Regions from separate parts of the Frankia sp. CoBUL1 genome, predicted to be linked through region 3. Evidence: riboswitches for the same ligand, from Rfam matches in the RefSeq annotation. Region 3 holds a riboswitch; each other region holds the start of a gene.
What was found. Region 3 has a riboswitch for cyclic di-AMP ahead of AC08OX_RS10620 (peptidoglycan-binding protein). Riboswitches for the same ligand answer to the same signal wherever they lie in the genome.
Positions count from the first base shown of each region.

Region 1: linked by a shared signal. The riboswitch ahead of AC08OX_RS04600 (transglycosylase family protein) and the one ahead of AC08OX_RS10620 (peptidoglycan-binding protein) in region 3 are both predicted to bind cyclic di-AMP.
Region 2: linked by a shared signal. The riboswitch ahead of AC08OX_RS07960 (transglycosylase family protein) and the one ahead of AC08OX_RS10620 (peptidoglycan-binding protein) in region 3 are both predicted to bind cyclic di-AMP.

Region 1 is NZ_CDXDOS010000029.1:106-7,688, forward strand. It holds partial or broken gene AC08OX_RS04595 (peptide deformylase) at 1-1,151, shown strand, start outside; cyclic di-AMP (ydaO/yuaA leader) riboswitch at 1,641-1,816, shown strand; gene AC08OX_RS04600 (transglycosylase family protein) at 1,819-2,199, shown strand; gene rlmB (23S rRNA (guanosine(2251)-2'-O)-methyltransferase RlmB) at 2,405-3,496, opposite strand; gene AC08OX_RS04610 (hypothetical protein) at 3,788-4,060, shown strand; gene AC08OX_RS04615 (PP2C family protein-serine/threonine phosphatase) at 4,500-5,615, shown strand; gene AC08OX_RS04620 (hypothetical protein) at 5,715-6,131, shown strand; gene AC08OX_RS04625 (FHA domain-containing protein) at 6,207-7,583, shown strand, end outside.
Region 2 is NZ_CDXDOS010000071.1:6,386-13,968, forward strand. It holds gene AC08OX_RS07940 (hypothetical protein) at 1-701, opposite strand, end outside; gene AC08OX_RS07945 (adenylosuccinate synthase) at 839-2,122, opposite strand; gene AC08OX_RS07950 (DUF3151 domain-containing protein) at 2,214-2,648, opposite strand; gene AC08OX_RS07955 (transglycosylase family protein) at 2,734-3,453, opposite strand; gene AC08OX_RS07960 (transglycosylase family protein) at 4,140-4,817, opposite strand; cyclic di-AMP (ydaO/yuaA leader) riboswitch at 4,836-5,048, opposite strand; gene fbaA (class II fructose-bisphosphate aldolase) at 5,967-7,004, opposite strand; gene AC08OX_RS07970 (DedA family protein) at 7,208-7,583, shown strand, end outside.
Region 3 is NZ_CDXDOS010000121.1:536-8,118, reverse strand. It holds gene AC08OX_RS10635 (amidohydrolase family protein) at 1-287, shown strand, start outside; gene AC08OX_RS10630 (four-helix bundle copper-binding protein) at 505-861, shown strand; gene AC08OX_RS10625 (alpha/beta hydrolase) at 1,472-2,017, shown strand; cyclic di-AMP (ydaO/yuaA leader) riboswitch at 2,597-2,765, shown strand; gene AC08OX_RS10620 (peptidoglycan-binding protein) at 3,257-4,006, shown strand; gene AC08OX_RS10615 (AfsR/SARP family transcriptional regulator) at 4,219-5,067, shown strand; gene AC08OX_RS10610 (lasso RiPP family leader peptide-containing protein) at 5,275-5,385, shown strand; gene AC08OX_RS10605 (asparagine synthase-related protein) at 5,397-7,265, shown strand; gene AC08OX_RS10600 (lasso peptide biosynthesis PqqD family chaperone) at 7,288-7,583, shown strand, end outside.

The DNA of each region.
Region 1 (7,583 bases), on a different contig from region 3:
TGTACGTCGCCCACCAGCGAAGACGTCTTCTCAACGCCGGCAGCGAACCGGTAACCCGGTATCTGATGCGGATATCGGTCGACCGGTTCCCGGGAGATCCGGAACGCTCCGCGCGGTTGTACCGATCCGATCCGCTGCGCTGGGAGGACCTCCAGCTCAGCGCGCACTGTGGCGGCGAGCAGATGGCCTGGCAGGTCAAGACCGACTGGGACGCGCTCAAGGAGGTCTGGCTGCTCTTCGAGAACAGCCGAGGACGATTTCCGCTCTATCCCGGCGAATCGGCATGGATCAACTACAGCTACCAGGTGAGCAGGGAGAAGTGGGGGCCGTGGTTCCAGCGTGCCGTGCGGGTACCGACGAGTTTCCTCTCGGTCCGGCTGGACTTTCCGGCCGAGCTGGATCCCGTGGTCTGGGGCATGGAGACGTCGATGACCGCCGATGCCTTCCCGTTGCGGACCGCAATCGCCCGCACCGACTCCGGCGACCGACGGGTCTTCACCTGGTCGACCACCGAGCCGCCGCTGCACGCCCGCTACCGACTGGAATGGAACTTCCGGGCCACCGTGCCGGAACGTGATCCGGCCACGGAGACCGGAACACGTCCCAGCGATCAGATGGCGGCCGTCGGCATCGTGCAGGAGGGTGAGGCGATCCTGCGGCAGCCGGCCCGCCCTTTCGCCCTGCCCAACGAGGCCGAAGACGCGCGCCGGGTCGTCACCGAACTGTCCTCCGCCCTCGAACGGGTGTCCGTTCTGCACACCTTCGGCAAGGGCCTGGGCATCGCCGCGCCGCAGGTCGGCATCAACCGCGCCGCGGCGATCGTGCGTACCGCGGGCGGCGACACGCTCACGCTGCTCAACCCCAACGTCATCGAGACCTCCCGGGAGACTGACGAGCAGTACGAGGGCTGCCTGAGCTTCTTCGACGTCCGTGGCCTCGTCCCCCGGCCGCTGGAGCTGCACGTCGAACACACCGATATCGATGGCAACCGGCACATCACCGTCTATCGGCAGGGGCTGGCGCGGCTCGTCGCTCACGAGATCGATCACCTGCACGGTCAGCTCTACACGGATCGGATGCGGGCCGGAACCACACCGATCCCGGTGGAGCAGTACCGGGGTACCGGCTCGGCCTGGTCCTACAACCGCTGACCAGCCCGAACGCACCCGCCCCGCGGGCGGCGTGGCGGCATGCCGACGTGCCGACGTGCCGACGGCGCAGCGCCGGGACCGGGTGTCCGACACGGACTGGTAGATCCGACATATGACATGGTTCCCTCGTGCCGTATAGTCCGGAAAGCAGGCGATAGGTGCGGGTCCGCCGGAACGTCGACACAGATTTTTTCGGAACCTGGTTGGAGACTGCCGGCAGCGGGTAGTGGAGGCTCGATCGCCACGCGGCGGAACAGATTCTCCACGCATCGCTTATTGTTTACCGTCAGCGTGACGACCCAGCCACGAACTGGGGATTTTCAGCCCACTGAACAACCTCTAGGATCGGGCGCGCACGCGGGCGCGAAACACCATTAAAAAGATCGGGACAAGTAAGTGGGGTGCACTGTGTGCATCCTCACGTACTCTTGTTTTCCCCGGGTCACTCTCAGCTATGTTCGTTGCCGTGCCGTCACCTGATGGCATGCGTCGGGCGGCACGCCGAATCCTGCCCCCGCTCGACGAGAATCAAACCTTTGGCAGGAGCGGGGGAACCAATTCCGGGCGCCGATAAAAGACGTCCTCGGGGTGAAGCCGCGATGCGCGGCCGGGCATTCCCAGCCCGAACCCGACAGCTCACCTCGCAGGCGTGGGGAAGGGCAACTCAATGTCCAACGCTCGTTCGCTCGCTCGTGGCCTCAACCGCATCAGGCTCGGTTCCCGGGCCTTGATCGCCGCCACCACTCTCGCGGCCTCGATCGGCGGTGGCCTCGCGCTGTCCCAACCGGCCAGCGCGTCGACGAACGCCGACCACTTCCTCTCCAAGGTGATCCCGTGTGAGTCCGGGGGGAACCCCCGCGCGGTCAACTCCATCGGCGCCGGCGGGTTGTTCCAGTTTCTGCCCAGCACCTGGCGCGGGGTCGGCGGCAAGGGTCTGCCGCAGCACGCCAGCGTCGCCGAGCAGTGGCAGCGCGCCCGCATCCTGTACGCCCAGCAGGGGACGAGCCCCTGGTACGCCTCGAAGCCGTGCTGGGGTCACAAGATCTGAGCTGCCCGGCTTCCCGCACCAGCCTTCACCGTCCACGCCCGGCAGGTACTGATCGGCGCGCGGCCAGCAGCCCCGTGTCCCGGACGGGACACGGGGCTGCACGCTACGTTTCCCGGTCACGGTTTCCCGGTCACGGCGACGTCGGCCAGCTCAACTTCCGCGGCCCCGCCCGGCGGAGACCCGGCGGACCCACCGATCGGCCGGCTCAGCCGATCCGACGGCGGCGGGCGATCTCGGCCAGCGTGATCCCGGCGGCCACCCCCGCGTTGAGGGACTCCACCGCACCCGCCATGGGGATCCGGACCCTCACGTCGCAGCGCTGCTCGACCAGCCTGGACAACCCGCATCCCTCGGAACCGATCACCAGGACGAGGGGGTCGGTCGCCATCGTGAGCTCGTCGATGCTCACTTCACCGTCCGCGGCCAGACCGACAACGAACTGGCCGCCCGCCGCGTAGGAGACGAGCGTGCGGGCGAGGTTGGTGGCGCGCGCCACCGGCAGCCGGGCGGCAGCCCCCGCCGAGGTCTTCCAGGCCGCGGCGGTCACGCCGGCGGCCCTACGCTCCGGGACGACGACGCCGTGGGCACCGAAGGCGGCGGCCGAGCGCACCACGGCCCCGAGGTTGCGAGGATCGGTGACCCCGTCCAACGCCACCAGCAGACCCGGCGGAGACGAGCGCGCGCGGGCGAGGAGATCATCCGGATGGGCATACCGGAACGGCGGTACCACGAGGGCGAGACCCTGATGCGGAGCGGTGCCACACATCCGGTCGAGATCCGTGCGGCCGACGTCGGCCACGGCGATCCCGGCCCGCCCGGCGAGCCGGCGGGCGTCGGCGAGCCGCTCGTCGAAGTCCAGCCCGCCGGCGATGAAAAGGGTCGACGACGGTACCCCGGCCCGCAGCGCCTCGACCACCGCGTTGCGCCCGACCACCAGCTCGTCGCCCTCGGTCCGCCGTGGGCGCCCGGCCCCCGCGGAACCCCCCACGGCGCTCGGCCCGGTGGTGGCCGCAGCTGCGACGGCGCGGCCACCATCCCCGCGCCGGCCGGCGGCCGCTCGACTCCGCTCGGCTCCGGCCGAGGCGGAACGGGCCGCAGCAGCCGCCGCCGCACGACGCTGGGCGGGATGGCCGGGGCGCAGCTGCGCGGGCGGAGTGGCCCCACGGCCCTCCAGCGCCTTGCGGCCGTGACCGCCGCTGCCCGTGGAGGCCCCCTTGCGGTGGGAACCGGCCTTGGCGGCCCGACCGCCCTGACCGCCGCGGGCGATCCCGCTGTCCCGGCGAGCGGCACCGGCCATCAGGACCACCGACCATTACACGCCCGGGGAATGACCATGTGACCACGGTATACGGCGGACGACACCGCCGTGTCGGGGCGCGCTCGGCAGGAACTCGGCGGAGGAGCTCTGCCATGGGCATACCTCGACATGGCCGTTTCCGGGGATCCGGCGCCCTATCCTGAGGGCCGGCAGGCCCACGGCCCGACCTGATGTGGTCCGGCCGCTCCTCACCGGCGTCAGGAGGGTCAGGTGCGCATCGTTCTTCCACCCGCCGCCGGGTGGTCGCGGGCCGAAGACCGGTGGTGACCCATGGCGAAGGCGGGGTGCCACCTGATCAACATCGACGATCTCGATGCCAGTCTCACCATGCTCGGCGGAGTGGAGGCCTACGGTACCGCGCTCGTCACGGCGGCCGGGCCGCGCGGCACGCCGCCGCGGGCGTTCGGCGGGTGTGCTCCCCGACCTGGCGGTGTCACCGCCGCGGCGGTGACATTCCTGGAGAATGCCCGGCATAGAACGTTGAGCGCCACCTCCCGGCCCGGCGGCCCAGGCGGCCCAGGCGGACCCGGGGAGACGACGTGACGACGCGAGCGGAGGTGCGGGTCATGAGCGGCGGCCGCGTGACCACGCCGATCAGCAGGCCCGGGGTTCCCCGGGATGCGGGGGCCCTGCCACCATCCACCCCCGGCCTTTACGCTCTTTTAGGGTCGCCCGCCGACGATGGCGGGCGCGTCGGATCAGGTCGCCGGCACGGCGATCTACACCCTCGACGTGCCGTGGGGGAAGCTGGGGGAATACGTCTTCATGAATGTGTGATGACCAGCTCGACGAGTGCGACCACTTCGGCCGATCATCGGGCGCGCGCCGTCGGTGTCCCGAGACGGCCACGGCGAGCATCGACGATCCGGCCGTCAGCGACCCGATCGTCAGGGGCAGGAGGCACCCAGCACATGGCTCTGCGCACACCGCCCGCATGCGTTCTCCCGGCTGTTTCCGGCCGCGTCCGCTTTCTCCCGGCGGCATGACGGTGGACCTCAACCCGCATGACGACGCCCCCACGGTCGCCTACCAGATCACCGGGAGCGGGCCGTTCGAACTCGACGACGACCTGGGTCGCTGCCCGGTGTGCGCGGCACCGGTGTATACCGACGACCGGTACTGCGAGGTCTGTGGTCACGGGCTGGAGGGTCCGAACCCCGGCCACGGCGACGCCGACCACAGCGAGGTCGACCTCGGCCAGCTCGCCGGCGTGTGCGACCGCGGCGTCCGGCACACCACCAACGAGGACGCCATGGGCCTGGCCGTCGTGTACGGCACGCTGATCGCGGTGGTGTGTGACGGCGTATCGACCACTCCGGGCTCCGGGCAGGCCTCGGCCGCCGCGGCGACCGCCGCCATGGCCGTCCTCGCGGATGCGGTGCGTGCCCACGGCCCGGGGCGCCCCGTCCACCACGGCACCCGCCCGTCGCGCGGCGTCAGCCGGGCCGAGGAGATGCTCGACATCCTCGAACCGTCGTATGCCGACTACAAGAAGCCGCGAACATCGCCCCGCGCGGTCGTCGGCGGGTTCTCCCCGGAGGACGCCGAGGCCGCGCTGCACGCCGCCGTCGACGCGGCCCAGGCGACCATCGCCCAACTCAGCGCGGCCGAGGGGCGGATGGCGCCGTCGTGCACGTTCGCCGCGGCCATCGTCACCCCGCCGACCCCGGACGGGCCGGGCATGGTCACGGTCGGCTGGGTCGGCGACAGCCGGGTCTACCTGCTCGGTCCGCGCTGGTGCGAGCGGCTGACCGCCGACGACACCTGGGCGGCCGAGGCCGCGCGCGCGGGGCTCATCCCGGCCAACGAGGCCGAGACGCACCGGCGGGCGCACACCCTCACCCGCTGGCTGGGCGGCGACGTCGAGGACGTCGCGCCGCACACCGAGATGTTCCCGATCGAGGCGCCGGCCACGGTACTGGTCTGCAGCGACGGGCTGTGGAACTACGCGTCCCGGCCAGACGTGATGGCCGCGCTCGTCAACCAGCTCCCACCCCGCTGCGAGGCCATCGACGTCGCCCGCCACCTCGTCGACTTCGCCATCAACTCCGGGGGACACGACAACATCACGGTGGTGGCCGCCCGGGTGGAGGACTGATGAGTGCCTTCGCCGCGGAGGTCTACCAGAACGAGTACCTTCCGGTACCGTACCGGCGCGTGGGGAATCGAGTCGCGCGACTACCATTTGAATGTCCAGGTGCCCGCCCGCGCGCTGGGAACCGAGGCGCGGGCGGCGCGGGTCAGCCTCGTCGTCGACGGCCGGGTGACGTCAAAGGCGCTGGTCCGAGCGGTTTGGACGGACAATGAGACCCAGCGGAGCCGGATCAACGACCCGGTCGCCCACTACACCGACCAGGCGGAACTCGCGGCCGCGGTGCTACGGGGTCTGGAGGCGCGTCGGGCCGACGACGAGGCGACTGCGACACTGTTGCTCGGACGCGGCGCTCAGCTGGCGCTCGCCTCCGGCAACGGAGACACCTACCGCCTCCTACAGAAGGTGGTTCACGTCGACAATGCCACAACAGGTACGGTTCGGTTGAAGAAGAACGCCAAGAAGATCGATGAGATGGTCCTTGACACACGGTCGACGAGGACCCTCCGGGTGAACCGGTGATCAGGTGAGGGCACGATGCCCTACGGGGCACCTGTCTCACGACCCGACTACTGCGATCGGTGCGGAATTGGGATCATGAGTGGTCAGGAGAGGTACGAATACCGTCCGGAGGACGGCGGGCGAGCTCCCTACGGAGCAGATGCCCCCGGCCGCTCGGCTGACGGGAACCGCCGGCGTGGGCCAGCCGAGCAGACCGGCCCGGATGCGGACGGTCCAGATGGCTACGACCCGTTGGGCATCCGCCGTTCGCCAGCCGACCTGCCCGGGGTGACGGACCCGCCGCGCGGCGGCGACCCGCGCGGCGGCGACGCGTATGGCGGGTATGGCCGCGACGGCTACCCCGACCAGTCCCGGGGGGGCCGCGGTTATCAGGAGGACCCCTACGGCCCGCCCGGTGGCTATGATCGTGCCCCTTACCCACGCGGGCGTGACGAGCGGCCGGCCCCCGACGACCGGATCGACCACGGGCGCGATCCCTACGGTCGGGACTGGGGCACGCCGGAGAACCGTGGCGGTTACCCCGTCGGCCGCGACAGCCGCGAGGAGCGCGTCCCGGGCGGCTACCCCGACCTCGATCCCCGCGATCCCTACGACCGCGACCCCTACAGCCGCGGCCATGACGACCGGGCCGACCGGGGCGGCTACCCCACCGGCCGCGACAGCCGCGAGGAGCGCGTCCCGGGCGGCTACCCCGACCTTGATCCCCGCGATCCCTACGATCGCGGCCCGTACAGCCGCGGCCATGACGACCGGGCCGACCGGGGCGGCTACCCCACCGGCCGCGACAGCCGGACGCCGGGTGGATATCCGGACCCGCGGGGCGACCTTGATCGCGAGTCGGACACGCACCGCCGGAGCCGGCGCGACGCCGAGTACAGCTACGGTGCGGACCCGCTGGGCATGGACGCCTCCGCCCCGCCCGCGCCAGCCGGCGACCGGGTCACCGGCAACCCGCGGCACACAACCGACCCGCGGCACACAACCGACCCGCGGCACGCTCGGCCCGGCGCCGACCCGCGGCTGGGCGATCCGCGACTGGGCGATCCGCGACTGGGCGATCCGGAACTCGGCGGCACCCGCGGCGGCCACGTCGACCCCCGTGACGCGGTCCTCGACGACCCGCGGGCCGGCTCCGGGCGTGGTGCCGGATGGGACCGGGACCGCGCGTCGGCGGGCAGCACCGTCTGGGAGGCCATCGTCGAGGCGGAGCGCGAGTACTACGACAGCGGCGACGACCACCGGGTCCCGTTCCCGACCTTCTACCCTCGTCGGGTCTTCGCCTTGGCCGGCTCTCAGATGCTCGTGGGACGGCGCAGCGAGTCCCGTGGCATCCATCCCGACATCGACCTGTCCGGAGCGCCGGAGGACCCGGGGATCTCCCGCAGCCACGCCCTGTTCGAACTGCTGCCCGACGGCGGTTACGCGGTCCGCGACCCGGGCTCCACCAACGGC
Region 2 (7,583 bases), on a different contig from region 3:
GTCAGCGGGGCGGGATCGTCGCGGCCCTCGAAGGCGCGCCCACCCGGTTCGACGAACAGGTGCAGCGACCGCCCCGCAGCCGGGAAGTTCTCGCAGCGCCAGTACAGCAGTGGCCACGCCTGTAGCCGTTCCCGCCGTCCCGGCCAACGCCGGCGGCGACCGGGGTCGACGGCAGCCTCACCCGCGTCCGCCCGATCCGCCCGATCCGCCGGGTCGGCCCGGGCCGCCGGGTCCGTAACCGCCCGTGGCGCCCCGCCCTCGCTCAGGTCCAGCGCGGGCAGCGGCCGCCCGGCACGGTACCGCACCGGTGCGCGGTGCGGCGTGGTGCGGGTCGCCCGCACCGTGACCGGTGGTACCAGGTGTTCGGCCGCGCAGAAGTCCAGGAAGTCACGGATCTGGGTGTCGACGTGACTGGCGACGGCCGCGGCGCGTTCGAGCCGCTGTGCCTCGGCCCGCTTCGAGCTCCGGATGGCGTGGCTGCCCCGCAGCAGCACGTCGGTCAGGGTCTGCGGCAGAGCCTCGCCGGTGGGGGAGAACCCGACCGGCCAGGCGTCGGAGTCGGTCGGGTGCAGGTAACCGCGTCTCACGGCCGGTGGCCAACGGGCCGGTTGCGGGGCTTCGGCCGGTTCCGGCAGCGACAGCGGTGTCTGCCCGGGGATGGAAGGATCGTCATCCGACGGCCGGGACCTGACAACGGCCACCGCCACCACCCCCGGACGTCATTGCTTTGCGTGACTGCCCAAGCGTCGATGGTAATGCTTCCGGGTGCAACCGGAACCGACCGGATCTCGGCCCGCGCCGGGCGGGATCAGATCAGGTCCGTTCCGGACCAGTCGTTTCAGACCAGGTCATTGATGACGAGCGTCTGGTCCCGCCCGGGACCGACGCCGACCGCCGACACCGGGGCGCCGGAGAACTCCTCCAACGCCCTGATGTAGTCCTTCGCGGCGCCGGGCAGGTCGGCGAACGACCGGACGTCGGAGATGTCCTCGTGCCAGCCGGGCAGGTCGGTGTAGATCGGCTTGGCGTGGTGGAACTCGGTCTGGGTCATGGGCATCTCGTCAACCCGTTCGCCGCCGATGTCGTAGCCGACGCAGATGGGCACCCGGTCGAAGCCCGACAGGACGTCCAGTTTGGTGAGGAAAAGGTCGGTCAGGCCGTTGACCCGCACCGCGTAGCGGGCGATTACGGCGTCGAACCAGCCGGTGCGCCGCGCCCGGCCGGTCGTCACGCCGAACTCCCCGCCGATGCGGCGCAGCTCCTCTCCGACCTTGTCGTCCAGCTCGGTGGGGAAGGGGCCGGCGCCGACCCGGGTCGTGTAGGCCTTGATGATGCCGATCACCCGACTGATCCTCGTCGGGCCGATGCCGGCGCCGGTGGCCGCGTAGCCGGCGGTCGGGTTCGATGAGGTGACGAACGGGTAGGTGCCGTGGTCGACGTCGAGGAGGGTGCCCTGGGAGCCTTCGAGCAGCACGACCTTGCCCGCGCGCAGCGCCCGGTCGAGGATCAGACCGGTGTCGGCGATGTGGGGTTGCAGGCGTTTCGCGTAGTCGGCGTACTCCTCGACCACCTCGTCGAGCTCGATCCGGCGCCGGTTGTAGACCTTGGCCAGGATCTGGTTCTTCTCCCGTAGCACCAGTTCGAGCTTCTTGTGGAAGATGCCCGGGTCGAGGAGATCCTGCACTCTGATGCCCGTACGGGCAACCTTGTCGCCGTAGGTGGGACCGATGCCGCGACCGGTGGTACCGATCCGCGCCTTGCCCAGGTAGCGCTCGATGACCCGGTCCAGCGCCCGGTGATGGGGCATGATCAGATGGGCGTTCGCGCTGATCAGGAGCCGGGAGACGTCGATGCCGCGGGCGGTGAGCCCGTCCATCTCGGCCAGCAGCACGCCCGGGTCGATGACGACCCCGTTGCCGATCACGGGAACGCAGTCGGCCCGCAGCATGCCACTGGGAATCAGGTGGAGCGCGTAACTCTCCGCCCCGATGACCACGGTGTGGCCGGCGTTGTTGCCACCCTGGTAGCGGACGACGTAATCGACGGCGCCGCCCAGGAGGTCGGTCGCCTTTCCTTTTCCCTCGTCGCCCCACTGGGCACCGATGAGGACAAGAGCAGGCACCGGGCGAGGTTACTAGGGATGACGGGGTCGTGGGGCCGGCTGCGGCATCCTCGCTGGTCTCCACCACCGACACGGCCTGATGAACTCACTGTCAGGTGAAGCCGAGCTCACTGGCAGCGACGGGATCGCTGTCGGCCAGGAACATCCGGCAGCGGGTGGCCTCCTCGGCCTCCCCGATGGCCGCGGCCGCCCGACCGAGAGCGGCGAGCGAACGCAGGAACCCGCGGTTGGGTTCGTGTGACCAGGGGATCGGCCCGTTGCCCTTCCAGCCCGAGCGGCGCAGGGCGTCGAGGCCGCGGTGATAGCCCGTGCGGGCGTAGGCATAGGCCTCGACGGGTCGTCCGCCGGTGAGCGCGAGCTCGGCGAGCGCGGCCCAAGGCACGCTGAACGCGGACAGCCGGGCGGCGACGGCATCCGGCGGATCACCGGCGACCAGCGCATCGGTCGCGGCCGCGTCGGAGGGCAGGAGCGTCGGCGGCGGACCGGAGAGCAGGTTGGGCTTTCCCGAGGTGGACGGCGTCATCATGAGTGCATCCTGCCCGACGACCGGCCGCACACGTCATGGAGGTCACCCCGGACGCGCTTGCCCTGCGCGCACGGTGACCGGTCGGTCAGGCCCTGACGCTGACGTTCCACAGATTCTGGCCGACGACCCCGGGTTGACCGTCGCTCACCCGGGTGAGGTACGAGTACAGCGCGGCGATGCCCTGCGACTGCGGTCCGAACTTGCCGTCGACGGTGAGTACGAAGCCCTTCTGACGCATCCTGTCCTGCCAGACGAAGGCGTCCGGGCGAACGTCGTCGCTGAGGGACGCGTCGAGGACCGTGCCCCTGAACGAGCCGTCCCCCATCTCCCGGCGGGCCCGGTCCAGCGTTATGGGGGGTTCCACCGGGGTGATGGCCTGCTGGATGACGTCACCGGAGCCGCCCGGGACACTGGCCGGGCCGTTGTTGGTCAGGCCCATCTTGACCGAGCAGGACGGCCATGGCTGCCAGCCCCGCTGGTTGTAGAGCTTCGCGGCCGCCTCGTCCTGCGTGGCGGGCGATGCCTGGTACGGGCGGCCGGAGTACCCGAGCCCGTGCCAGGTCTGGTCGTCGAACTGGTAGGCACCGGAGAAGCCGTTGCCGGTGTTGACCGCGTAGTTGCCGCCGGACTCGCATTGGCGGAGCTTGGCGAAGTCGTCGGAGGTGGCCGCGCCCGCCGGAGCCGCGGTGACCGCGAGGCCGCTGCCGACGATGGCCGTGACCGCGCCGGTGGTGCGCAGGATGCGACCGGCGGGCGATGGGGCCTGCGGTGCTCGATGTCTGCCGCCACGACGCCCAGAGGGCATGTCAGTCCAATCCCGTCGCCTGCGGGGTGAGCTGTCGGGTGCGGGCTGGGATGGCCCGGCCGGAGGATCCGACCCCGGGTGGGAACCGCTCTCCACCATGGGCCGGGACGCACCGGCTTTACCCCAAGGACGCCGCTTGCGGCGCCCGAAATGTGGGTCCCCCACTCCTGCCCGCTGCGGTCGATGTTCGTTCCGGCCGCTCGTACGGGGGCAGGACTCGGCGTCCGTCCGGGCGGCCTCGCCGACGAGGCGAGTGAGAGGCACTCTAGCGAGAACCGCTCATGGAGCGCAAACCGGGGTGGTCCGGAGTAACCAGTGAGGATCGCGCGAATCGTGCCACTTCCATACAGGTTCCGCAGGTGGCTCGCTGGTCCTGCTGTTCCTCGTCGGCCTTGCCGAAGATCGGCCCCGCCGAGGATCGGCCCTGCCGGAGGCCGGTCAGGGTGCGGTCCGGGTGATGTCAGGGTGCGGTCCGGGTGATGCTGGTGGTGGGTTGTACGGGCCGGCCCGTACGGGCCGTCAACCGGAGATCGTCCGGAGGCCGGTCGGGCCAGCCCGTCGTCGAGGTGAGATCCCCTGACCGGTGTCGCCGGGGTGGGATGTCCGGTTCCCGCGGCGGTCGTCCCTCCGCCACGGGAGCGGAGCGAATGGATCAGCTGATGGAGCTGATGGAGAGGATCAGCGGATCAGCGGAAGGTGGCCCGCCAGGTCGCCGGGCCGACGATGCCGTCGACGGCGAGTCCCTTGGCGGCCTGCAGGGCGCGGGCGACTGCGGCGGAGCGTGGTCCGTAGCGGCCGTCGATCGTGAGCGGATAGCCCAGATGGTTGACGCGGGCCTGCCAGGCCCGCACGTCGTCACGTACCTGCCTGGCCAGTGCGGTCGTCAGGTTACGGGTGAATACAGGAGTGCTCATGGAGATGGGACTGACCGTCAGCTCGCGGCGTTCCGTCGTGCGCGAGGCCTGGCCCGAGGAGCTCGACGAGCCGCCCGCGAGCTGGTCGGCGCCCATCCCGCGGCCACAGGCCGGCCACTGGCCGAAGCCGGACCTCCGGGCGAGCTTGAGTGCGGCCTCGTCCTGGACGGCCGGGGGAGCCTGGTGCGGCAGACCGCCGTAGCCGAGGCTGTGCCAAGTGCTGGCGGAGAACTGGTAAGCGCCGTAGTACGCGTTGCCGGTGTTGGTCGTGTAGTCACCGCCGGACTCGCACTGCCGCAGGCCCGTCCAGGTGGTGGCCGCATCGGCCGGCTGGCTGAGCGCGAAGGTGCCGCCCACCGCCGCCGCGAGTACTGGCGCGACCACGAGAGCCCGGGCCCGGCTGCGGGTACCGGCGCGGCATTGTCGGCCACTGATACGTGCGTCGGACATGTCTTGTGGTCCTTCCCCACGCCTGCGAGGTGAGCTGTCGGATTCGGGCTGGGAACTGCCCGGCCGTGCCAGGGATCCCTGGAGACGGAAGCCGCACCGGAAATACCTTTCCGTGTGGTCGTCGCACATGGCTTCACCCCGAGAGCATCGAATCCTTTCGATACTCGGAGATGGGTCCCCCGTTCCTGCCGCCCGGTTCGAGAAATCGTCGGCCAGGGGCAGGATTCGGCGTGCCGCCCGACGAATGCCCGACGTTGTTGCCGGGCACGGCGAAAACCATAACCACGCCGCCCGGCGAGTCGCCAAGCATTGAATAGGGTGCGTGAAAAAGAGCACACTCGGCGCGCCTGCTTGAGTAGGAACTGGCGGCCTGGTATCGCGCGTGCGCGCCCGCTCATCAACCTGGCGGTACGGCGTGCGGAGGCATTTGTGCTCGGCCGGTCACCCTGTTTGCCGATGGTCGACGATGAGCGGAGAGTCCCACATCAGGCCAGATGTGTGACATGTCGACAAAGGCGTGACGGCCCTGCTACGAGATCGACGCGAGTGATCGGCCTGATACTACACTTCGTCCATTGAAGCCTGTTTTTGTGAGAAAAACAACGGAAATCGGGCGGTAACTTACAGCGTTGTGATTTTTGCACACGGCGGATTCAATCGGACACCTACTGTAAAAAGCGCCTGTCGGGCCACCGCAGTGGGCGAAGGGGTTCCGTGGGGGCGGGGCGGTAGGTGAACGGTTACCGAAGGTCCGGTGCGTGTCCGCTCATTTGGCCGAAACCTGCTGGTTGCCGGCGGGGGCGGCGTTACGCGAGGAGCGGGATGCCGCGCCCGCTAAACAGTGGTCCCCCAGCCGTCGGAGCGACCGGGGGACCGTGCGGGCCGGCATAGTACGGGAAATCGGCGGGTCGTGCATCGGACCGGGGCGGGTCGGATGTCCGCCGCGTGCCGGTCGTTCCGTCCGCCGGAAATGATGGAGAGGGTCGGACCGAGGGGCCCGGAGAATGTCCTCGGACGAGCGGCGGCGGTTGCTCGGTTGCCTGGTTTCGCGGCCGGTGGCTATCTGTCCGCCTGTCCGCCAGCCGGCGGACAGGCCGGCCGGTATCCGACGAACCGATCCCGCCAGCCGGCGTGCGCTCCTGGGCCGGACTATGCCCGCCCGAGGCTGGTGCCGGCGGAACGGAGGTCCTCACACGCCTGGGCGACGCGGGCCGCCATGCTGCTCTCCGCGAGCTTTCCGTAGGTACGCGGGTCGTACGCCTTCTTCACGCCGACCTCACCGTCCACCTTGAGAACGCCGTCATAGTTTTTGAACACGTGGTCCACGATGGGGCGGGTGAATGCGTACTGGGTGTCCGTGTCCACGTTCATCTTGACCACCCCGTAGTCGAGGGTCTCGCGGATTTCGGTGAGAGCCGACCCGCTACCGCCGTGAAAGACGAGGTTGAACGGCTTCGCGCCGGCTGGCAGCCCGAGCTTCCTGGCGACGTACTCCTGTCCTTCGTGCAGAATCGTCGGGCGTAGCTTGACGTTTCCGGGCTTGTACACACCGTGCACGTTGCCGAAGGTGGCGGCGAGCAGGTAGCGCCCCTTCGCGCCGGTGCCGAGCACCTCGGCCGTCCGCCACATGTCCTCCGGCGTCGTGTAGAGCTTCTCGTCGATCGCGCCGACGACGCCGTCCTCCTCGCCGCCGACGACCCCGATCTCGACCTCGAGAACAATCTTTGCGGCGGCGGCGTCCGCGAGTAGTTCTTCGGCGATCTTGAGGTTCTCCTCGAGGGGGACCGCCGAGCCGTCCCACATGTGCGACTGGAAGAGCGGCTCGCGCCCCTGGGCCACCCGATTCTTCGAGATCGCGATCAAGGGACGGATGTAGGTGTCAAGCTTGTCGGCCGGGCAGTGGTCGGTGTGCAGGGCGATGTTGACCGGATACGCCTCCGCGACGTGGTGGGCGAACTCGGCCAGTGCCTCCGCGCCGAGGACCATGTTCTTCACCGTCGAGCCGGACAGGTACTCGGCACCGCCGGTGGACACCTGCACGATGCCGTCACTGCCGGCTTCGGTGAAGCCCCGCAGCGCGGCGTTCAGGGACTGCGACGAGGTCACGTTGATCGCGGGGTAGGCGAAGGACTGGGCCTTCGCCCGGTCGAGCATCTCGGCGTATACGTCTGGCGTGGCGATGGGCATCGGTGGGGCTCCTTACGAACCTGTAGGGGCGCCGATCAGCCATGCACCCGCGGTGCAGGGCAGCCGGATCGGGCCGAAGCCCGCCGTGGACTCCTGATGGGCGAAGGGTATGACGCCTTGCCCCGTCCCGGGATCGGATGCGGCTGACGTCGCCGGCGCGGTGCGGATCCGCGCGATGTGGTCCCCGCCGACTTGGTCGGCGGGTGCCGACCAAGGGCCGGCACACTGGTCGAGTGGACGTCGGCAGCCTGTCCGGGATGACGCTGTACGTCGTCCTCTTCGCGGTCATCTTCGTCGAGAGCGGGATCCTGATCGGGTTCTGGCTTCCGGGTGACACCATTCTCTTCGCGGCCGGGCTGATGGCGGCGGACGCGGCGTCGAACGTGTCCGTCGCGGTCCTCGCGATCGGGGTCGCGGCGGCAGCCACCGTCGGGGCGGCGGCGGGCTACTACACCGGGCATCGTCTCGGCCGGCCGTACCTGGAGCGCAGGCACGCCACGGTGCTGGCCCGTACGGAGGAATTCTACCGGCGGTTCGGGCCGATCACCCTGGTTGTGGCCCGCTTCGTGCCGTGGGCGA
Region 3 (7,583 bases):
CCGAGGCGCTGCTCGCCGCGACCGCGACCGGAGCCCGGCTCTTCGGACTGGGTGAGGGAGCCGGCCGCATCGCCGTCGGCTCCGCCTTCGACGCGATCCTGCTCGACGCGGACCCCGGGGACCTGTCGATCTTCGAGCGGCCGGGCGCTGTGAGCGGAGTGTTCCTTGGCGGTCGCGCGGTGCTGCCCCACCCGCGGCTGCCCGGGAACCTGGTCCGCCCCACCATGGTGATGGAAGAGGTGCCGAGAATCGCTCCCGAGTGGCCCGCGGCGTCGCAGCCCGGCTGACTCTCCGGTTTTCCGGAATGTTCACGAAATATAAAAAGAAATACCCTTAGTATGGCTCGCGGGATTTCGTCGGATCCGCTCTGGGACGGCGATTGACCGAGATGCGGATCGGCCCCTGAAAGCTATCGTCGTAGGGGCCCCGCTGCCGGCTGCCGTCAGGTGGTCCGGGCCATTCGCTGGTACGGGGTGCCGCGTCTCCAACGCCTGGAGGGTTCTCATGCAGCACGCTGAAATGATCAATAAGAACATGCGGAAGGCCATCGAGGAGTGTATGTCCTGCTCGGCTCTGTGCGAGGAGACGATCTCCTACTGCATGGACATGCCGGGCGCCATGATGGAGCCGGCGAACATGCGGCTGATGATGGACTGCGCGGCCGTCACCAGGACCTGCGCCGACATGATGTGCCGGATGTCGCCGATGCACGGGGAAATGTGCGCGATGTGCGCGCGGATCTGCGTGATGTGCGCTGAGATATGCGAGAGGATGCCGCAGGATCAGCAGCTCGCCAAGCTCGCCGGCGCATGCCGGTCCTGCGCGGAGAGCTGCAACACGATGGTGGGCGCCGCCGCCTGAGCCGCGTCCGGCCCGACGGCGCCGGGGCGCAGCCGGCGGTCACCCGACTCCGCCCCGGCGTCCGGCTGTGCGGCGGCGCGCGGCACATGATGCGCGGCCACCGGTCACGACCGGTGGCTACGGTTACGTATCCTCGGACGGACATGGGGTGAAACACCTGAGTAACAATGTTGACCATGTTGACAGGTAGCCGTCGGATAGGCAAAATATGGTCATGTTCTCCTCGGTGGATCGGATGACCCCCCTGGTCGTCCGTGGCCACATTGACTTCCTGCGAGTGGCCTCGTCCGGTTGTCCGGCCCGGCCGCTTCACGTGCTTTACTAGCCTCCTCGGCTTTCCCTCGCTCTCGGTGTTCTCTCTGGCGTTCTCCTGATTCACGGTCGCTCGATGGGGCTGTCTGTAGATCGTCATCGCCTGCGTGGACGCCAGCTGCCTCGGTATCGATGTCCGGTCAGTACCGGGTACATCTCTGGACGGTTTTCGATCGGAGCATGTTGTGTCGTCCCTGGCTTCGTCATCATACTTTCGTCCGCGCCCCCGTGGATATGTGGGGGGCCGGGAACCCGTTACTGGCCCAGTGGTGATCCCACCCACTCGAGAAGAGCCAGTGTGGTCCTTCTCCCCGGTCGTGGAGAATCCGCCGAACATTTCGAGGGCCTAGCTTTCCGGCTCGCGCTCGACGGCTATCAGGTGACGTTTCTCGACCACGGGAGAGACACCGTCCTCGCCCTTGGTGAGGCGTGTCCCCCCGATGGTCCGTTCGTCCTGCTGGGTTCGGACAGCGGGGCCCTGCGGGCGTTGGTCGGCGCCGGTTCGCCAGCGGTCCGGCCGGATGCCCTCGTGTTGCTCGACCTGCCGCTGGTGTACCGGAAGATCGCGGGCGAGGATCCGGGACAACCGATCCCACGGTCGCTTCCCGACCTGCCGATCCTGTTGCTCCATGCCGAGCGCGACGAGGTCAGCCCGCTTGCGCTGGCGCGCATGATGACGCGGACCGCGCGCCGGGCCCGGCTGGCGTCGCTGCCCGGGGGGCATGGCGTGCTCGCCGGCCCCGGCCGGCGTGCGGTCGGCGCGCACATCCTGCTGTTCCTCGAGAACCTCCGTGTCCCGCGGCTGACCCCACGGCAACGGCAGCGGGACCGTTCGGTCGACTGATCTCGCCCGGTGCCGGGCGCGCCCGCGTGCCGGTCCGATGGGGGTGTGCCTTCGCGGGAGGCCCAACCGCTCAGCAGGTGTTTCCTCGGCGGGTGCCGGCGTGAATCACGCGAATCCGCGGGTCAGTCGTCTGTCCCGTACCGCATCGTCCGTTTTCCAACGGCGCCGGCTTCGAGCCGCAGGCTCGAAGCCGGCGCCGTTCGCGTTTGCGTACCCGTCCGCACGCCACCCGACCCCCGGGCCAGGCTTCCGCTTGCCGGGCTTGCCGGGCTTGCCGGGGGTTGCCGGGTTGGGCTGCCGGACGGCCGGGCGGTCCCGGTGACTACCGGACCTCGTGGCCACCGGTCCCCGTCTCGACGGACCGGTCATATCGCCAAGATCCGGTCGTGACGGGTGATCTGCGTCGCTACCGGTAGCTGCTATTGATGTCCGAGAGTTGCGGCATCGCAGTGTTATGCACGCATCGTGACCAACATGCGCCCAGATTCGGCACAACTCGTACTTGTCACTACGGTCTGTAGTTCGCTACGGTTGCGGGGTATCAACAGCTCCGGGCCGACGCCGAGTTCTGTCCACGGTCCGCAGCTCCCTCCGAGAGATCTTGGGCAGAAGCGGGGGAACCACGTTCCTCCGGGTGGCTCGTTGCGTGCCGCCCTTGGGGTTAAGCCGTTACGCGCACGCCGCGGAAACGGCCGGGCTTCCCGGCCCGAACCCGACAGCTAACCTCGCAGGCGTACGGGAAGGACTCGACGTTGCCTGTGTTTCAGGAACGCTCGGCTCCGGTCTTCTGGACCGTGACGCCGTTCGGCGCGACCCGCGGTGCGTCCCCGCCATACGGGGCGCCGTTCTCGCCCTGACGTCTTCGCGAGAACGTGCCATCCGGTCGGTGCCCGTACCGGCCGATCGCGCTGACGCGCCATACCACCAGCTCGGCTGAAAGCCACCCGGCCTCGTCGTCTGTGGTCGGCTGACCCCTGCCGCCCACCGGGCCCGTCAGGCCTGGAACGGAATGACCACGGCCGCCTGCCGTGCTGTTCAGCCCATCGAGCCCGGAATCCCCAGGGCGCGTCGATCGGTCGTCCCCGGTCGTCCCAGGACGTCCTCTCGGCGTACCGGGAGACCGGCACTGGGTGTTGCCCTTCTCCAGCGCGGTCGTCTCCGCTCGCCCTCCTTCGAGCGGCATCCCTCCCCTCGATCACCCGTCTGTGTTCGACGACACCGAAATGAGATGTCAAAGAAATGGCCAAGGGAAAGCATCGGAAACGTTCCACCCAGACCCGGGGCGCCGTTGTCGCCGCCGTCGGTGTGATCGGCGCCGGCGCCGGCATTTTCGCCACCGCGAGCCCGGCCCGGGCCGCCACCACGGTCCCCGATGTGACGATCGCCAGCGCGGCCGCGAACGCGGGACTGCCCGACTGCCGCGGCGTTCCGCTGGCCACCTGGGTCGCGGTGGCTCTTGCGGAGTCCGGCGGCAACCCCTACGCCCACGCCACCTACGGCGAGGACTCGCGCGGCCTGTGGCAGATCAACATGCGGGCCCACGCCGGCTGGGTGGGTAACCGCAACCTCTACGACCCGGCCGTCAACGCCTGGGCGGCGAAGAAGGTCTGTGAAGGCCAGGGCATCACCGCCTGGAGCGCCTACACCAACGGCCTGCATTACCGCTACCTGGCCCGGGGACAGGCGGCGGCGGCCGCCGTCTCGCGCGGCGTGCGGTTCACGAACATCTCCTACTCCTCGCTGGCTGCCCCGGCGCGTGCGGCCGTGGTGGCACCCGCGGCCCGCTACCCGTCGCTGGCCGTCGGCCTCGGGTTCCGTCTCGACGTCCACCAGATCCAGAAGAGGCTCGCCAGCCTTGGCTACCCGATCAGCGTGGATGGGAAGTTCGGGTATCAGACCAACCACATGGTCAAGGACTTCCAGCTGAAGCATGGTCTGGTGGTTGACGGGATCGTCGGACCGCAGACGCGGGCGAAGCTCGGGATCTGACTCTGATCGAGGCCCGCCGACCGGGCTCCGCTGCCGTCGGCCGGTATTCCCGACCCACCCAAGGGCGCTGCTCGATATCCGCACGCACCGGATGACTACCCGGGGTGAGGTGGGGGTATTCAGCCACCGGGCCAGCACCGGGCCGGGAGACGGCACCGGCCCGCACGGGACCAGCCGGCCCGCACGGGAAAACCGAAACGGGGGCCCGATCGATGAGAGCCACGATGCTCGACGACTACCTACCTGAGGCGAGTCCGAACGCATCCTCCGTGACCGGGGCCGGTCTCCTGTTCGCGGTCCTGGGGCCGCTGGAGGTGCGGCGATCCTCGGGCGAGCAGGTCCGCATCGACCAGCGCAAGAAGCGCATACTGCTGCTGGCCCTGCTGCTGCACGCCGGCCAGTGGGTGAGTGTGGACGGGATGCGGCTCGCGCTCTGGCAGGACGCCCCGCCGCGCTCCGCCGGGGGCAACATCAAGACTTATCTCTCGGAGCTGCGGCACACCCTCCGGCCGCCCCTGGACACGTCCGGAGCCGGGGGGAACGGCCCCGGACGCATCGAGAGCCGGCCGGGGGAGTACCGCCTGGTCGTCGCGTCCGGTGAGATCGACGCTAAGCGGTTCGAATCGGCCGCCGAGCAGGGCCGCGCCGCCGTGCGCGCCGGCTCGCCGGAACGCGCTGCCGGGTTTTTCGAAGGCGCCCTCGCGCTGTGGCGGGGGGACGCGTTCGACGAGCTCCCGGCGGAGATCGCGGGCGCGGAGGTCCTCCGGCTGGAGGAGGCTCGCTGGGCGGTGTGCGAGGACCTGATCGACGCCCGCCTGGCCCTCGGCGAGTACGACCGGGTGCTGCCGACCCTGCGGGCGCTCACGGTCGAACATCCGACCCGGGAACGTCTCTGGGCCCAGCTGATCCTTGCGTTGGAACACACCGGCCGGCGGGCCGAGGCACTGGCCGAGTACCAGACGGTCTACCGGCGGCTGGTGACCGAACTCGGGATCGAGCCCGGTGTCGAACTGCGGCGTGCCCATCAGCATGTACTGAATCCGGACTCGTGGGTCACCTGATGCCACGGCCGTGCCTGCCGAGCCGTGCGCCGGAAGTCAGCTGAACCGCCAGTGAACCCGGCGGGGGAATTTCAACCATACGGGCTGGACCAGCCGGCCGGCGCCCGGGCCACGCGCGCGGCGCCGCCGTGTATCGCCACCGGGGTGCACCTCACCGGGGTGCACGCCACCGAGCGAGGGCGCGCGGAAACCGCTGAGGAGAAGACGATGAAGGCTATCTACCTCCCCCCGCGACTGGAAGATGCCGGCAGCTTCGCCGCAGTGACGAACGGCCGCTGGGGCTGGGGGCGTGACTATTCCTGGCGGCGTTTTGCGTGACGGCGGCCGGGGTGGAGGTGGTCCCGATTCCGTCCTGCTGGTTTCTGGTGCTGGCCGACCGTGATCCCGTCGTGCGTCCGCCGGGGGCTCGTCGCATGCTGCGCTATGCCTCCGGGCGGCCGTGGATCGTCGGCGACTGGCCGGACGATGCCATGGTCAGTGCCGTCGCCGGGCGCTCGCGGCTGGCCCTGATCGGGTGTGCCGCGACCAACGCGCGACAGCTCCTGCGGCTGCTTCTCTCGGCCCGTGACGTGCACGCTCTCGACCTCGCGCGCGTCGTGGCCGGCGACTACCACGTGATCGCCGAGATCGACAGCCACCGTCGCATCCAGGGCAGCCCGACGGGAACCCGGCGGGTCTTCACCGCCCGGTTGGGCAGCCACCTGGTCGCCGCCGACCGCGCCGACGTGCTCGCCCGGCTCACGGGCGCCCCGCTGAACCGGACGGCGCTGGCTTTGTCGCTGCTCGACCCGTCACCGCCCCATCCGCTCGATGACCTGGTGCTCTGGGAGTCGATCGACGCGCTGCCCCCGGATCACTACCTTCTCGTCGGCCCTGACGAGAAGGCCACCGTCCTGCGGTGGTGGCGTCGACCGGCACCGGTGCGGTCCCGCACGGAGGGGGCGCCGACCCTGCGGGCGGCTCTCGCCGAGGCCGTGGCGGCGCGGGTCGCCGGCGGCGGGACGGTGAGCTGTGATCTGTCGGGCGGACTGAACTCCACCTCGGTGTGCTGCCTGGCCGCGCGCGGCCCCGCCGACGTGGTCGCGCTCACCGGGATTGCCCGCGATCCCGGTGACGACGACGCCGCGCGGGCCACGTGGGCCGCGGCCACGTTCCCTGGCGTCACGCGCGAGATCCTGCCCGCCGCCGGGCTTCCCCTCGTTTACGACGGCATCGCCGACGCCGACGAACCGCTCGACCGGCCGTTCGTCGGCATCGGCGACCGGGCGAAGCTGCGCGCGGGTCTTGACCGGGTCGCGCTGTACGGGCCGCGGGTGCACCTCACCGGGTTCGGTGGTGACGAGGTCGCCTACGGCTGTCCCGCCTACCTCCCCCGGTTGTTGCGCCGCCGGCCCCGGCGGGCGCTGCACGACCTGCGCGGACACCGAGCGCAGGAGGGCTGGCCGTGGATGGCGTGCCTGCGAATGATGCGGCCGCGCGGCTACCGGGACTGCCTCGCCGACATGACCGATGCGCTCGACCAGGCCCGCCGCGCCACGGTCGGCCACGCGCGCCGTCCGGCCGGTTCCGCCGGTTCCGCCGGTTCCGGCCGATCCCACCCGGGCGTCCTGGCCTCGCTCGACTGGGCCTTTCCGCCTGTGGTCCCGGGTTGGCTCACGCCGACGGCCCTCGACCTGCTGACCGGAGCGTTCGCGGAGGCCGCCCGGCGCGCCCGGCCGCTGGCCGAGACCCGGGACGGCCACGCCGATCTCTTCGCCATCCGCGCCGGCGCGGCGGTGTTCCGGTTGTTCGACCAGCTCGCCGATCCGGTCGGCCCGCCGCTCGCCGCACCCTTCCTCGACGAGCGGGTGGTCCGGGCGGCGCTGGCGGTGCGGCCCGAAGAGCGCACCGGTCCGTGGGAGTACAAACCGTTACTGCAGGAGGCCATGCGCCGGCTGGTGCCGCAGGAATGCCTGCGCCGCGAGACCAAGGCGGATACCGCCGCCGAGGAGGATCAGGGCCTGCGCGCCAGTCAGGACGTCCTGGTGAAGCTGTGCGATGACAGCCCGTTGGCCGATCTCGGCCTGATCGAGCCGGACGCGCTGCGCCAGGCGTGCCGATCTTCGTCCGTACCTGGTCATCGCCACCAGGCGCTGCGACCGACGTTCGCGGCGGACGCGTGGCTGCGGGTGCTCGCGAGCCGGCGGGGCCCTGACTGAGCTACCGGAGGAGTGAGTGATCATGGTGACGTTGCGGCCTGACGTGGTGCGGGCGCCGACCCAGTACGGAGCGGTTCTCCTCCATATCGACAACGGCCGATACTGGACCCTCAACCCCTCGGGTGATCTGGTGCTGCGGATCCTGCTCGACGGCGGCGACACGGCAGCCGCCGTCCGCGGGCTGTGTGAGACCAGCGAGGTTGACCCGGAGACGGCGCGCCGCGACGTGGAGGGTCTGCTTGCCCAACTCGCGGACGTGGGCCTCATCGAGGCCGAGCCCGAGTCCCGATGGTCACCCGAGACCGAGGCGGTCTGCGA